3 regions of the Bradyrhizobium sp. UFLA05-112 genome follow, and region 1 is predicted to be linked to each of the others. Evidence: predicted binding sites of a transcription regulator. Region 1 holds the regulator's gene; each other region holds the start of a gene.
The links. Region 1 encodes HrcA, which represses chaperone genes, less so after heat shock. Its sites were predicted from a motif close to GTTAGCACTCNCNNNNNGNGAGTGCTAAC; they were not measured.
Positions count from the first base shown of each region.

Region 1 (4,156 bases):
AGGGTTGGGGAGAGGGTGTCTCCACAATCGAGAACCCCCAAGAGGATAGAGCCCTCACCCGGCGCCTTGCGCCGACCTCTCCCGCAGGCGGGAGAGGAGCACCGAGCCCTCGGCTCAAGCTCGATTTCTCACCAAAGCCGGCCGCATTTTCGAGCTTTTGTTCGTATACTAATGGAACTACGCTTTCCTTCCTGGTTCATCCTGGAGGGAAGACGTACGATACTGGATCGGCGCAAAGTACTCGCGGGCGTTTCCACTGTTGCTCTCGCGAGCCTCGTTTCAAGCAAGCTCTGGGCGGCGACGGCGATCAAGCCCGACGATGCCTCCGCGCTGCTCGTGATCGACGTGCAAAACTGCTTCCTGCCCGGTGGCAGCCTCGCCGTGAAGGAGGGCGAGCAGGTGGCGCCGATCATCAACAAGATCGCAAAAACGTTCGCCAATGTCGTGATGACGCAGGACTGGCACACGCCGGGGCACGTGTCGTTTGCCTCGGTCCATTCCGGCAAGAAGCCGTTCGAGACCATAGACCTGCCCTATGGCAAGCAGGTGCTGTGGCCCGACCATTGCGTGCAGGGCACCGACGGCGCGGCGCTGTCGAAGGATCTGTCGATCCCGCAGGCCGAGCTCATCATCCGCAAGGGTTTTCACAAGGACGTCGATAGCTACTCGGCTTTGCTGGAAGCCGACGGCAAGAGATCGACGGGCCTCGCCGCCTATCTGAAGTCGCGCAAGATCAAGCGCGTCTTCGTCGCAGGGCTAGCCACCGATTTCTGCGTCGCCTGGACCGCGCTCGACGCGCGCAAGGCCGGCTTCGAAGTCTATGTGGTGGAAGACGCCTGCCGCGGCATCGACAATCAGGGCTCGCTGGCCAAAGCGTGGGCCGACATGGCCAAGGCCGGCGTGAAGCGGATCCAGTCTGCGGATATCGCGGCCACGGCGTAAGCTATTTGACCCTCATGGTGAGGGGCGCGAAGCGCCGTCTCGAACCATGAAGGCCGAGCTGCAGCAGCGGGGCCTTCATCCTTCGAGACGCCGCGTTCCGCGGCTCCTCAGGATGAGGGTTCAGGTTTGTGTGCGTGGCGAAGCGCGGCTTACGCCGCGCCGTTCGACTCGTTGTTGTTGGCGGCGGCAGCGGCTTTCGCGCCGCCCTTGGCGACGCCGACCAGAGCCGGGCGCAGCACGCGTTCGCCAATGGTGTAGCCGGCCTGGACCACCTGAACCACCGTGCCCGACGGCACCGACGGATCGGGCACCTCGAACATCGCCTGCTGGAAGTTCGGATCGAACTTCTGGCCCGAGGGGTCGAACTTCTTCACGCCGTGCTTTTCCAGCGCGTTGAGCAGCGAGCGCTCGGTGAGCTCCACGCCCTCGATCAGCGCGGTCAGGCCGGGATCGGCATTGGCACGCGCCTCGGCCGGCACCGCATCGAGCGCACGCTGGAGGTTGTCGGCGATGTCGAGCACGTCGCGCGCAAAACCCGTGATGCCGTAGAGGCGCGCGTCGGCGACCTCCTTGGTGGTGCGCTTGCGTAAATTCTCCATCTCGGCCAGCGTCCGCAGCATGCGGTCGCGCGCCTCAGCGGCTTCCTTCTGCAAGACCTCGACCGAGCCGGGTTCCGGATCGTCGGGCATGATGTAGGGCTTCGACACCACGGGCTCGCCGGTCGGCGCAGTCGTGTCTTCGGGTTGCCGGTCTTGCTCGGTCATCGGCTGCCTTCTCGAACTCGTCTCAAGGGATTTTTCTCGCCGGGATATCGTGCTTTGCAGCGCGAAAATCAAGCACCCGTGATCAGGCGAAAACGGGCGTCAGCCACCCAGAAGGCGGCTGACGATACGGGCGGCATAGTCCACGGTCGGGATCACGCGGGCATAATTCAGCCGCGTCGGCCCGATCACGCCCAAGACGCCGACGATATGACCGGCGGCATCCCGATAGGGCGAGATGATCGTCGAGGAGCCCGACAGCGAGAACAGCTTGTTCTCCGAGCCGATGAAGATGCGCACGCCCTCCGCGGTCTCGGCGCGCCCGAGCAGGTCGATCACGCCGCGCTTGGTCTCGAGATCGTCGAACAGCAGCCGCACCCGCTCGAGATCCTCCAGCGCATGCAGGTCTTCGAGCAGATTGGCGTGGCCGCGCACGATGAGCTGGCGGTCCTCGTTCTCGCCGCCGGACCAGCTCGCGATGCCCGCCGCGATCACCTTCTGGGTGAGCTGGTCGAGCTCGGCTCGGGCCTGCCCGAGTGCGGTTTCCAGCTCCAGCCGCGCCTCGGCGAGGGTACGGCCGCGGATGCGGGCATTGAGGAAGTTTGACGCCTCGGTCAGCGCCGAGGACGGAACTCCGGGCGGCAGCGTCAGCACGCGGTTCTCGACCTGGCCATCCTCGCCGACCAGGATCACCAGCGCCCGCTCCGGTTCCAGGCGGACGAATTCGATATGCTTCAGCCGCGCATTGGACTTCGGCGTCAAGACTACGGCCGCGGCGCGGGTGAGGCCCGACAGCCGCGTCAGCGCCTCCTCCAGCGCCGCCTCGACCGACTGGGCGTGGCCGACGGTCGTGAGCTGGCTCTGGATCGATTGCCGCTCGGCCTCGTTGAGCTCGCCGACCTGCATCAGGGCATCGACGAAGAAGCGCAAGCCGAGTTCCGTCGGCAGCCGGCCGGCGGAGGTGTGCGGGGCGTAGATCAGGCCGAGCTGTTCCAGATCGGCCATGACGTTGCGCACCGAGGCCGGCGACAGCGGCAGCGCGATCAAGCGGGAAATATTGCGCGAGCCGACCGGCTCGCCGGTCGCCAGATAACTCTCGACGATTTGGCGAAAGATGTCGCGGGAACGCTCGTTGAGCTGGGCGAGGCCCGCGCGCGGCGCGATCAGATGAATCGGATCGTGATGGGCCACAGACGGTAACTCCTCTCAGATGCACATAATTTGTCCATCCAGAAGGCCCCTGACAAGCGCGTCTTTGGCCAATCCCCGGACGGCGTTTCGTTGCCCCCGGGGGAAAAGCCCTTGCCGGGCCCCCTTCCCCCTCCTACAAGCACCGCGAACAGCCTTTTCCCTGCGAGTTTTGGAGGATTTCCCATGCGGCCAAGCCGCCGTGCGCCCGACGAATTGCGCCCCGTGACGCTGGAGCGCGGCGTGGTCAAATATGCGGAAGGCTCCTGCCTGGTGAAATTCGGCGACACCCATGTGCTCGTCACCGCCACACTGGAGGAGCGCCTGCCGCCGTGGCTGAAGGGTCAGGGCCGCGGCTGGGTCACCGCCGAATACGGCATGCTGCCGCGTGCGACCTCGGAACGTACTCGCCGCGAGGCTTCTGCCGGCAAGCAGAGCGGCCGCACCGTCGAGATCCAGCGCCTGATCGGCCGCTCGCTTCGCACCATCGTCGATCTCGAAGCGCTCGGCGAGCGTCAGATCACGGTCGATTGCGACGTGCTCCAGGCCGACGGCGGCACGCGCACGGCCTCGATCACCGGCGCCTGGGTGGCGCTGGCCGATTGCATCAACTGGATGAAGACGCGCAACATGATCAACGCCAACGTGCTGCGCGACAACGTCGCCGCGATCTCCTGCGGCATCTATCAGGGCACACCGGTGCTGGATCTCGACTACGCCGAGGACTCCGAGGCCGAGACCGACGCCAATTTCGTCATGACGGGCGATGGCCGCATCATCGAGGTCCAGGGCACCGCGGAACGCGAGCCGTTTACGCAGGAGGAGTTCCTGTCGCTGATGGCGCTGGCCCGCAAGGGTGTCGCGCGTCTCGTGGACTTGCAGAAAATGGCGGTGGCGTAGTCAATAGGCCATGCACCGGCGAATCACAGGCAAGCTCATCATCGCGACCCATAATCCCGGCAAGCTTGCCGAGATGCGGGAGCTGCTGGCGCCGCACGGTGTCGAGGCGGTCTCGGCGGGCGAACTTGGCCTCGACGAGCCCGAGGAGACCGGCCACGACTTTCGCAGCAATGCCGCGATCAAGGCCATCGCCGCCGCGAAGGCAATGAGGCTTCCGGCCTTCGCCGATGATTCCGGCATCGTGGTCGACGCCCTCGACGGCGCACCGGGAATCTACAGTGCGCGCTGGGCGGGCCCGAAGAAGGATTTTGCCGCGGCGATGGCGCAGATCGAGCGCCTGTTGAGGGAGCGCGGCGCGACCGCGC
Region 1 covers NZ_JBANBK010000101.1:8,231-12,386, forward strand. The annotation lists gene pncA (bifunctional nicotinamidase/pyrazinamidase) at 220-942, shown strand; gene grpE (nucleotide exchange factor GrpE) at 1,092-1,706, opposite strand; gene hrcA (heat-inducible transcriptional repressor HrcA) at 1,806-2,894, opposite strand; gene rph (ribonuclease PH) at 3,078-3,791, shown strand; gene rdgB (RdgB/HAM1 family non-canonical purine NTP pyrophosphatase) at 3,802-4,156, shown strand, end outside.

Region 2 (4,156 bases), on a different contig from region 1:
GTTCACGACGAGCGTGGCGAGCGCCTCGCCCTCGACGTCCTCGGCGACGATGATCAGCGGCTTGCCGGTCTGCACCACGGCCTCGAGCAGCGGCAGCAGCTCGTTCAGCGAGGAGAGCTTCTTCTCGTTGATGAGGATGTAGGCGTCGTCCATTTCAACGCGCATCTTGTCGGCGTTGGTGACGAAGTAGGGCGAGATGTAGCCGCGGTCGAATTGCATGCCCTCGACGACGTCGAGCTCGGTCTCGAGCGACTTCGCTTCCTCGACGGTGATGACACCCTCGTTGCCGACCTTCTTCATGGCGTCGGCGAGGAACTTGCCGATCTCCGCGTCGCCGTTGGCCGAAATCGTGCCGACCTGGGCGATCTCTTCGTTGGAGGTGACCTTCTTGGAGTTCTTCTGGAGGTCCGCGACAACGGCGTCGACGGCGAGGTCGATACCGCGCTTGAGGTCCATCGGGTTCATGCCGGCGGCAACCGCCTTGGCGCCTTCACGGACGATCGCAGCCGCGAGCACGGTCGCGGTGGTGGTGCCGTCACCGGCCGCATCAGCGGACTTGGAGGCGACTTCGCGCACCATCTGGGCGCCCATGTTCTCGAACTTGTCGTCGAGCTCGATCTCCTTGGCGACGGTGACGCCGTCCTTGGTGATGCGGGGGGCGCCGAACGACTTGTCGAGGACGACGTTGCGGCCCTTCGGGCCGAGCGTGACCTTCACGGCGTTGGCGAGGATGTCGACGCCGCGCAGCATGCGGTCGCGGGCGTCAACGCCGAATTTCACTTCTTTGGCTGACATATTGGTTTCCCTGAGTTGTCTTGGTCTCATCTCACCCTTGGCGAGGCGCCCGGCAGGCGCTCCTCAGGGGTGAGCGGTGCGAGCGGTTGAATTAGGCGGCCTTCTTCTTCGAAGCGGGAGCTTCGAGCACGCCCATGATGTCGCTTTCCTTCATGATCAACAGGTCCTGGCCGTCGATCTTGACCTCGGTGCCCGACCACTTGCCGAACAGCACGCGGTCGCCGACCTGGACGTCGATCGGGATCAGCTTGCCGCTCTCGTCGCGGCCGCCGGGGCCGACGGCGATCACTTCGCCCTGGGAGGGCTTTTCCTTGGCCGTATCGGGAATGATGATGCCGCCAGCGGTCTTCTCTTCTGCGTCGATGCGCTTGACCACGACGCGGTCGTGAAGCGGACGGAATTTCATGCAGTCCTCCTAAGCATTTGCACGAGATGGAGATTTTTGGGTTGTTAGCAGTCGATGCCCGCGAGTGCTACGCAGGCGAAATGGAGATAGGACAGGTTTTTTACGGGAGCAAGGGCTTCTAGCAGAAAAATCAGCACTCAGAAGGCCTGTCTGCCAAAATCATTTTCCATCGTTAACCGGGCCCGCCCGGCTATTAGCAGGCATCGCGATCTGCTGCTAAAGCATTGAATTTCAACAACTTGTCAAACTTTTGGGCTTGAGATCGGTTGGCAGCATGCGTCACATTTCTCTCATGTGAGCGCATCTCCACCGGGTGGCTCTTTGGGGCAGTCCGAGTAAGCCACCCCTTGAATATGCGCTCCTGCAAAGGAGGCTGGCATGGGCTTGCGGGTTGGGGGTGTTTCCGACGACTTCCGGAGACAATTGCTGGGTTACGGGCTGACGACGGCGCAGATTCTGTATCGGATGCCGGATCATCCCTCGCTGCTCCAGACCTACATCTGGCAGAACTACGATCTGTTCCCGAAATTCCCGGCGCTGACGGATTTCCTCGCCTTCTGGGAGGAGAAGCTCGACGGTCCGCTCTATTCGGTGACGGTGGCGCACTCCAAGCTGATCAAGCCCGCCGAACTGCGCGCGGTCGACGGCGTGTTCAGGCTGAACTGAACGGCGCCGCAGAGTTGTAGGTCGGAGCTGTAGGGTGTGCAAAGGCGCGAATGCGCCGTGCCCACCATCACTCCGCGGTTGCGCTCGTGAGCGGTGGGCACGCTTCGCTTTGCTCACCCTACGATTTCGAAATTCTGTGCTAGCTTTTGCCTCCAGAACAAGAACGGGAGGAGACAATGGCCAAGCGGAAGGTGACCTCGCGCAGCGCGGCGCAATCAGCGGTGAAAAAGAAGTGGCACGGCCACAAGGTCGCCGCGCGGTCGTCAGCACGCAAAGCGGTGAAGACGAAAGCTCGCACAACGCCAGCCAAAACGCGCACCCGGCCCAAGCAGCACATCGCCGTCAGCCATCATCGTGAGGAGGATTTCAAAGCCGACGGCCTGCGCGCCTACGCGCAGTACCGCGATCTCGGCATTGCTGCGGCAACGCACGGTCTCGCCCAAGCCCACGTCATCCGCCTGCTGCCGCCTTGCAATCCGGCCGAGGTGTCAAAGCTCCACTATCACGACGTCGAATTCCAGATGGTCTACGTGCTCAAGGGCTGGGTGAAGACCTACCTGGACGGCCAGGGCGAGACGCTGATGAAGCAAGGCAGCGCCTGGACCCAGCCGCCGAAGATCAAGCACATGATCCTCGACTATTCCGACGACGTCGAACTGCTGGAGATCATCCTGCCGGCCGAGTTCAAGACGGTCGAGATCACGGCGTAAGCGTGCTAGGAATTCCGCCGTCATTGCGAGCGAAGCGAAGCAATCCAGAAATGTCTCCGCGGATGCACTCTGGATCGGTTCGTCGCGGAGCCTGTCATCCGGCCCGCCGGAGGCGGGACCGGGTGGCTCCGCGCAATGACGGTGCCTACGTCAACACCCCCACGATCGCGCCTATCAAACACGTCGTCAGCGTCCCCGACACGATCGACTTCAGCCCGAGCGCGTTGATCTCATCGCGCCGGTCCGGAGCCATGACGCCGAGGCCGCCGATCATGATGCCGAGGCTCGCGAAATTGGCGAAGCCGCACATCGCGTAGAGCATGATCAGGCGCGAGCGCGCATCGAGTGCGTCGGGGGCGAGCTTTGACAGATCGACATAGGCGATCAGCTCGTTGAGCACCGTCTTGGTGCCCATCAGGCTGCCGGCCGTGACGGCCTGATCCCACGGCAGCCCCATCAGCCAGCATACCGGCGCCATCACGAGTCCGAGCAATCGTTGCAGCGAGATTGCGGTGCCGCCGATGTTCGGCAGCAGCCCGAGCACCGCGTTGACCAGATAAACCAGCGCCACCAGCACGATCAGCATGGCGACGATGTTGAGCAGCAACTCGAGCCCTGCGGAGGTGCCCTTGACGATCGCATCCATCGTGCCGGAGGCGTGCATGTCAGGGTCTTCCAGCGAGCCACCGGTGAGCCGGTCGCTGGTCTCCGGCACCATGATCAGGCTGATCAGGATCGCCGCCGGCGCGCCGAGCACCGAGGCGATGACGAAATGCGCGGCCGCATCCGGGATCAGCGGCGCAAGCAGCGTCGCGTAGAGCACCAGCACCGTGCCGGCAATGCCGGCCATGCCGCCGGTCATCACCAGGAACAATTCGCTGCGGGTCATCTGCACCAGGTACGGCCGCACGAACAGCGGCGCTTCCACCATGCCGAGGAAGATGTTCGCCGCGGTCGACAGTCCGACCGCGCCGCCGACGCCCAGGGTGCGCTCGAGCAACCACGCCATGCCGCGAACGATCGGGGGCAGCACGCGCCAATAGAACAGCAGCGTCGTCAGCACGCTCATCACCAGCACGATCGGCAGCGCCTGGAAGGCAAGGATGAAATCGGCACCGGGTGCCTTGAGGTCGTAGGGCAGGGGGCCGCCGCCGACATAGCCGAACACGAACGACGTGCCGGCGCGCGAGGCCGCCGAAATCGCGCCGACCGCGTCGTTGATGGCGCCGAAGGCATGCGCGACGAACGGCAGCTTGAGCAGGACGATCGCAGTGAGGAAGGTGACGACGAGGCTGATTCCCGCCTGACGCAGCGAGACCGCGCGACGGTTCTCCGCCAGCGCCCAGGCGATCAACAGCAATGCGAAAATGCCGAGTGCTGATTGCAGTCGCAGCATGATGTCCCCAATCCCGCAATGATTATGGCAGCCGGGCCGATGCAAAGGCAATGCCGGGGCGCACCGGGCTCGACCGGCTGTTGACAAGACTTCCGGCCTCAGTCACGGCTCAGCGTCAACACCATTCGCGCGCGGCCACGGGCCTCGCCGAAAGAGAGCAGCTTCAAGAGCAGCCAATGTCCG
Region 2 covers NZ_JBANBK010000081.1:35,201-39,356, reverse strand. The annotation lists partial or broken gene groEL (chaperonin GroEL) at 1-795, opposite strand, end outside; gene groES (co-chaperone GroES) at 887-1,201, opposite strand; gene SO180_RS33535 (usg protein) at 1,580-1,867, shown strand; gene SO180_RS33530 (cupin domain-containing protein) at 2,044-2,577, shown strand; gene SO180_RS33525 (NupC/NupG family nucleoside CNT transporter) at 2,723-3,973, opposite strand; gene SO180_RS33520 (MFS transporter) at 4,150-4,156, shown strand, end outside.
Region 2: a site for HrcA is predicted at 1,245-1,273, ahead of groES (co-chaperone GroES). Genes of this name have one in related genera too.

Region 3 (4,156 bases), on a different contig from region 1:
GCCGCCAAAAAACCAATCGAGCAGAACGAAAGCGCGCGCATCGACGAAACCCTCAAGAGATCAGAATCGGCGCCACCGTAGTGGGTTTTGGCCGGAGGTTGAATCGGAAAGCGCAGGCCATTCTGGGCAAAAAAGAAGGCCGCCCGGAGGCGGCCTTCGCGCGATTTTTTTGCTGCGACGGGCTCAGAAGCCCATGCCGCCGCCGGCCGGCATCGCGGGGGCTGCTTCCTTCTTCGGCAGCTCGGCGACCATGGCTTCGGTGGTCACCAGCAGGCCGGCCACGGAGGAGGCGTCCTGAAGCGCGGTGCGCACCACCTTGGCGGGGTCGATGATGCCCTTCTCGACCAGGTCGACGTACTGCTCGGTCTGGGCGTCGAAGCCGAAGGTCTCGGACTTGTTCTCCAGGATCTTGCCGACGACGACCGAGCCTTCGAGGCCGGCGTTCTCGGAGATCTGGCGGACCGGGGCTTCGAGCGCCTTCAGCACGATGTTGATGCCGGCCTGCACGTCGGCATTGGCGTTGGTGAGACGGCCCACCGCCTTCTTGGCGCGGAGCAGCGCGACGCCGCCGCCGGGGACGATGCCTTCCTGCACGGCCGCGCGGGTGGCGTTGAGCGCGTCCTCGACGCGGTCCTTCTTCTCCTTGACCTCGATCTCGGTCGCGCCGCCGACGCGGATCACCGCGACGCCGCCGGCGAGCTTGGCCAGACGCTCCTGGAGCTTTTCACGGTCGTAGTCCGAGGTGGTTTCCTCGATCTGGGCCTTGATCTGGCCGACGCGGGCCTCGATGTCCGGCTTCTTGCCGGCGCCGTTGACGATCGTGGTGTTCTCCTTGTCGATCACGACCTTCTTGGCGCGGCCGAGCATCTTCACCGTGACGTTCTCGAGCTTGATGCCAAGCTCTTCGGAGATCAGCTGGCCGCCGGTGAGGATCGCGAGGTCCTCGAGCATGGCCTTGCGGCGATCACCGAAGCCCGGGGCCTTGACGGCGGCAACCTTCAGGCCGCCGCGGAGACGGTTCACGACCAGCGTGGCCAACGCCTCACCCTCGACGTCCTCTGCGATGATGACGAGCGGCTTGCCGGACTGCACCACGGCTTCCAGCACCGGCAGCATGGCCTGCAGGCCCGAGAGCTTCTTCTCGTGCAAGAGGATGTAGGCGTCCTCGAGCTCGGCGGTCATCTTCTCGGCGTTGGTGACGAAGTAGGGCGACAGATAGCCGCGGTCGAACTTCATGCCCTCGACGATGTCGACTTCGGTGTCGAGCGACTTGTTCTCCTCGACGGTGATGACGCCCTCGTTGCCGACCTTCTGCATCGCCTGCGCGATCATCTTGCCGATGGCGGCATCGCCATTGGCCGAGATGGTGCCGACCTGGGCGACCTCGGACGAGGCGGCGACGGGCTTGGCGCGCTTCTCGATGTCCTTGATGACAGCCGCAACCGCGGTGTCGATGCCGCGCTTGAGGTCCATCGGGTTCATGCCGGCGGCAACCGCCTTGGCGCCTTCGCGCACGATGGCCTGAGCCAGCACGGTCGCGGTGGTGGTGCCGTCGCCAGCAAGGTCGTTGGTCTTGGAGGCGACCTCACGCACCATCTGGGCGCCCATGTTCTCGAACTTGTCCTCGAGCTCGATCTCCTTGGCGACGGTGACGCCGTCCTTGGTGATGCGGGGCGCGCCGAAGCTCTTCTCGATGACGACGTTGCGGCCCTTCGGGCCGAGCGTCACCTTGACGGCGTTGGCGAGAATGTCGACGCCGCGCAGCATGCGTTCGCGCGCTTCTCCGGAAAACTTGACGTCCTTGGCAGCCATTTTTTGCTCCTGGCATGATGTGGAAATGGGCCGCGCACCCTAATCGTCATTGCCGGGCTTGACCCGGCAATCCATCATCTTTCGAAGCAGGATGGATGCCCGGCTCAAGCCCGGGCATGACAAGAGGGAAGCGCGGCGGCGTTTGAAGGGACGTTGTGGCCTTAGGCCAGCACGCCCATGATGTCCGACTCCTTCATGATCAGGAGATCTTCATTGTCGATCTTGACCTCGGTGCCCGACCACTTGCCGAACAGCACGCGGTCGCCGACCTTGAGGTCGATCGGGATCAGCTTGCCCGCCTCGTCGCGGCCGCCGAGGCCGACGGCGACGATTTCGCCCTGGGACGGCTTCTCCTTGGCGGTGTCGGGAATGATGATGCCGCCCTTGGTCTTTTCCTCGGCATCGATACGTTTGACCACGACACGGTCATGCAGCGGACGAAATTTGGACTTAGCCATGACGTTTCCCTTTGGAAGCTCGCTTCGGAAGCGACGGAACTAGGAGAGGGGCCTGCGCCCCCGTCCGACCTCCGGATCGAATGCCGGGATCGAACGGCGCGCTTTAGCAATCGGGCTTCCCGAGTGCTAATAGTGCGCCCGGAAATATGGCTTGGCCGCGATCCTGTCAAGCAAAGGGTGGTTAAGCCATTGGTGAGACGGATATAGGATGTTGACGATCGAAACGAATTGGGGACGCTGGCGTATTCTACGACGTCATTGCCCCGGCAGCGGTTTTGCGCTTGGCTGCGGGAGGGGGCTGTCAGGCTCGTGTTTGGGGGGCGCTTTGCTCGGGGGAATGCCATGATCAGTTCAGCTCACGCGCGGACGGTTGCCAAGCTGGGCGCCGCCGCAGCCTTGGCGCTGCTGCTGGGTGCATGTGGCGGCGGCATGAGCCTGCCGTCGTTCTCATCGTCCTCGCCGGCGCCGGAGGCCGAGCCCGGCACTGGGCCGGAAATGCCGGCGTCGATCCGCGCCGACGAGATCGTCGGCCGCTGGGGCCTTGCCTCGTTCCAGAACCCGTCCGACCGCGCCCGCACCGAGGCTGCGGCCCGCGCGCAGTGCAAGAATCCCTATGTGATCGGCGCCGGATCGAGCGGCGGCGTGATCATGCACCTGGCCGACCAGGCGACGCCGCAGGAGCTGCGGCTGAAGGGCTCACCAAGCGGAAAGAACTATATCGGACCGGCCGGACCGACTCCCGGCGAGCAGGACCGCGAGATCGTCTCCTTCGACGGCCGCGTCATGGTCACCCGATTCATCGACAAGGACGCCGCCACCCGCTACGGCAACATGGTCTACGTCCGCTGCGCGCCGCGGGCGTGATCGAGATCGAGCCAAGCTTGTGATGCACCCTCTCCCGTGTGGGAGAGGGTAGCTTCGTGTGCGCAGGGCGAGGCGAAGAGACTGCGTCTTCCGCACGACCTCGCAGCCATCAGACCCATCCGCAGTGCCTCCGCTTGATGCCGTCAAGCCGCTCCAATGCCGATGTCACGACGTCTTCGGTCAGGCCGATATCACGGCGCAGCCAATCGGACATCGGATACGTCTCGACGCGTCCGTGCTCAGGTCTGCATGAAAGGCGTTGCCATGCGGCCGTCAGGGCGCGGAGCCACCGACGATTCCCCATAGGCGGATTTTTCCAACCTCCGCGCGATCTCGCTATCGAGCGCGGCGGCGAGTTCGCTTCCGACCTCGACCATCGGCAGGCGCACCTCCGGACTGTCGATGAGGCCGCATCGCCACAGCCAGTACTTTGCCGGCGCCGGACTCGGCTCGGCGAACAACAGCCGCGTCAACTCCGAAACCTCCTGCCAGCGCGCGAGCGCGGTGTCGGCATTGCCGCGCTTCAGCTCGGTATGAATCGCAGCAAAGGTTGCGGTCTCGATGTGGGCGGAGAGCAAGATGGCGCCATCCGCGCCGTCGCTCAGCGCTTCATGAGTGTGCGCGTCCTCGCCGGTCAGCACACGAAAGTGGTCCGGCTTGTCGCGGAGCAGCGCGATCGATTGCTCGCGGTTCGCGGAGCAATCCTTCAGGCCAACGATGTTCGGATGCTCGGCAAGGCGGAGCAGCGTCTGGTTGGTGAGATTGACCGAGGTGCGATAGGGAATGTTGTAGAGCACGATCGGCCAGGCAGCGTGATCGGCGAGCGCCTCGAAATGCGCACATAGGCCGCGCTGCGATGGCCGCAGGTAGTAGGGGCTCGCGATCAGATAACCGTCGATCGGCCAGTCCGCGGTTTCATCCAGGCTTTCCTTCAGCCGCGCGGTGTCCGCGCCGGAGAGGCCAAGAACGATCGGAACGCTGCGACGTTGCGCGGCGAGCTCCTCGCGCACGGTTGCGACGAG
Region 3 covers NZ_JBANBK010000004.1:31,828-35,983, reverse strand. The annotation lists gene SO180_RS03665 (hypothetical protein) at 1-41, opposite strand, end outside; gene groL (chaperonin GroEL) at 184-1,812, opposite strand; gene SO180_RS03655 (co-chaperone GroES) at 1,974-2,270, opposite strand; gene SO180_RS03650 (hypothetical protein) at 2,613-3,134, shown strand; gene dapA (4-hydroxy-tetrahydrodipicolinate synthase) at 3,374-4,156, opposite strand, start outside.
Region 3: a site for HrcA is predicted at 2,373-2,401, ahead of SO180_RS03655 (co-chaperone GroES). Genes of this name have one in related genera too.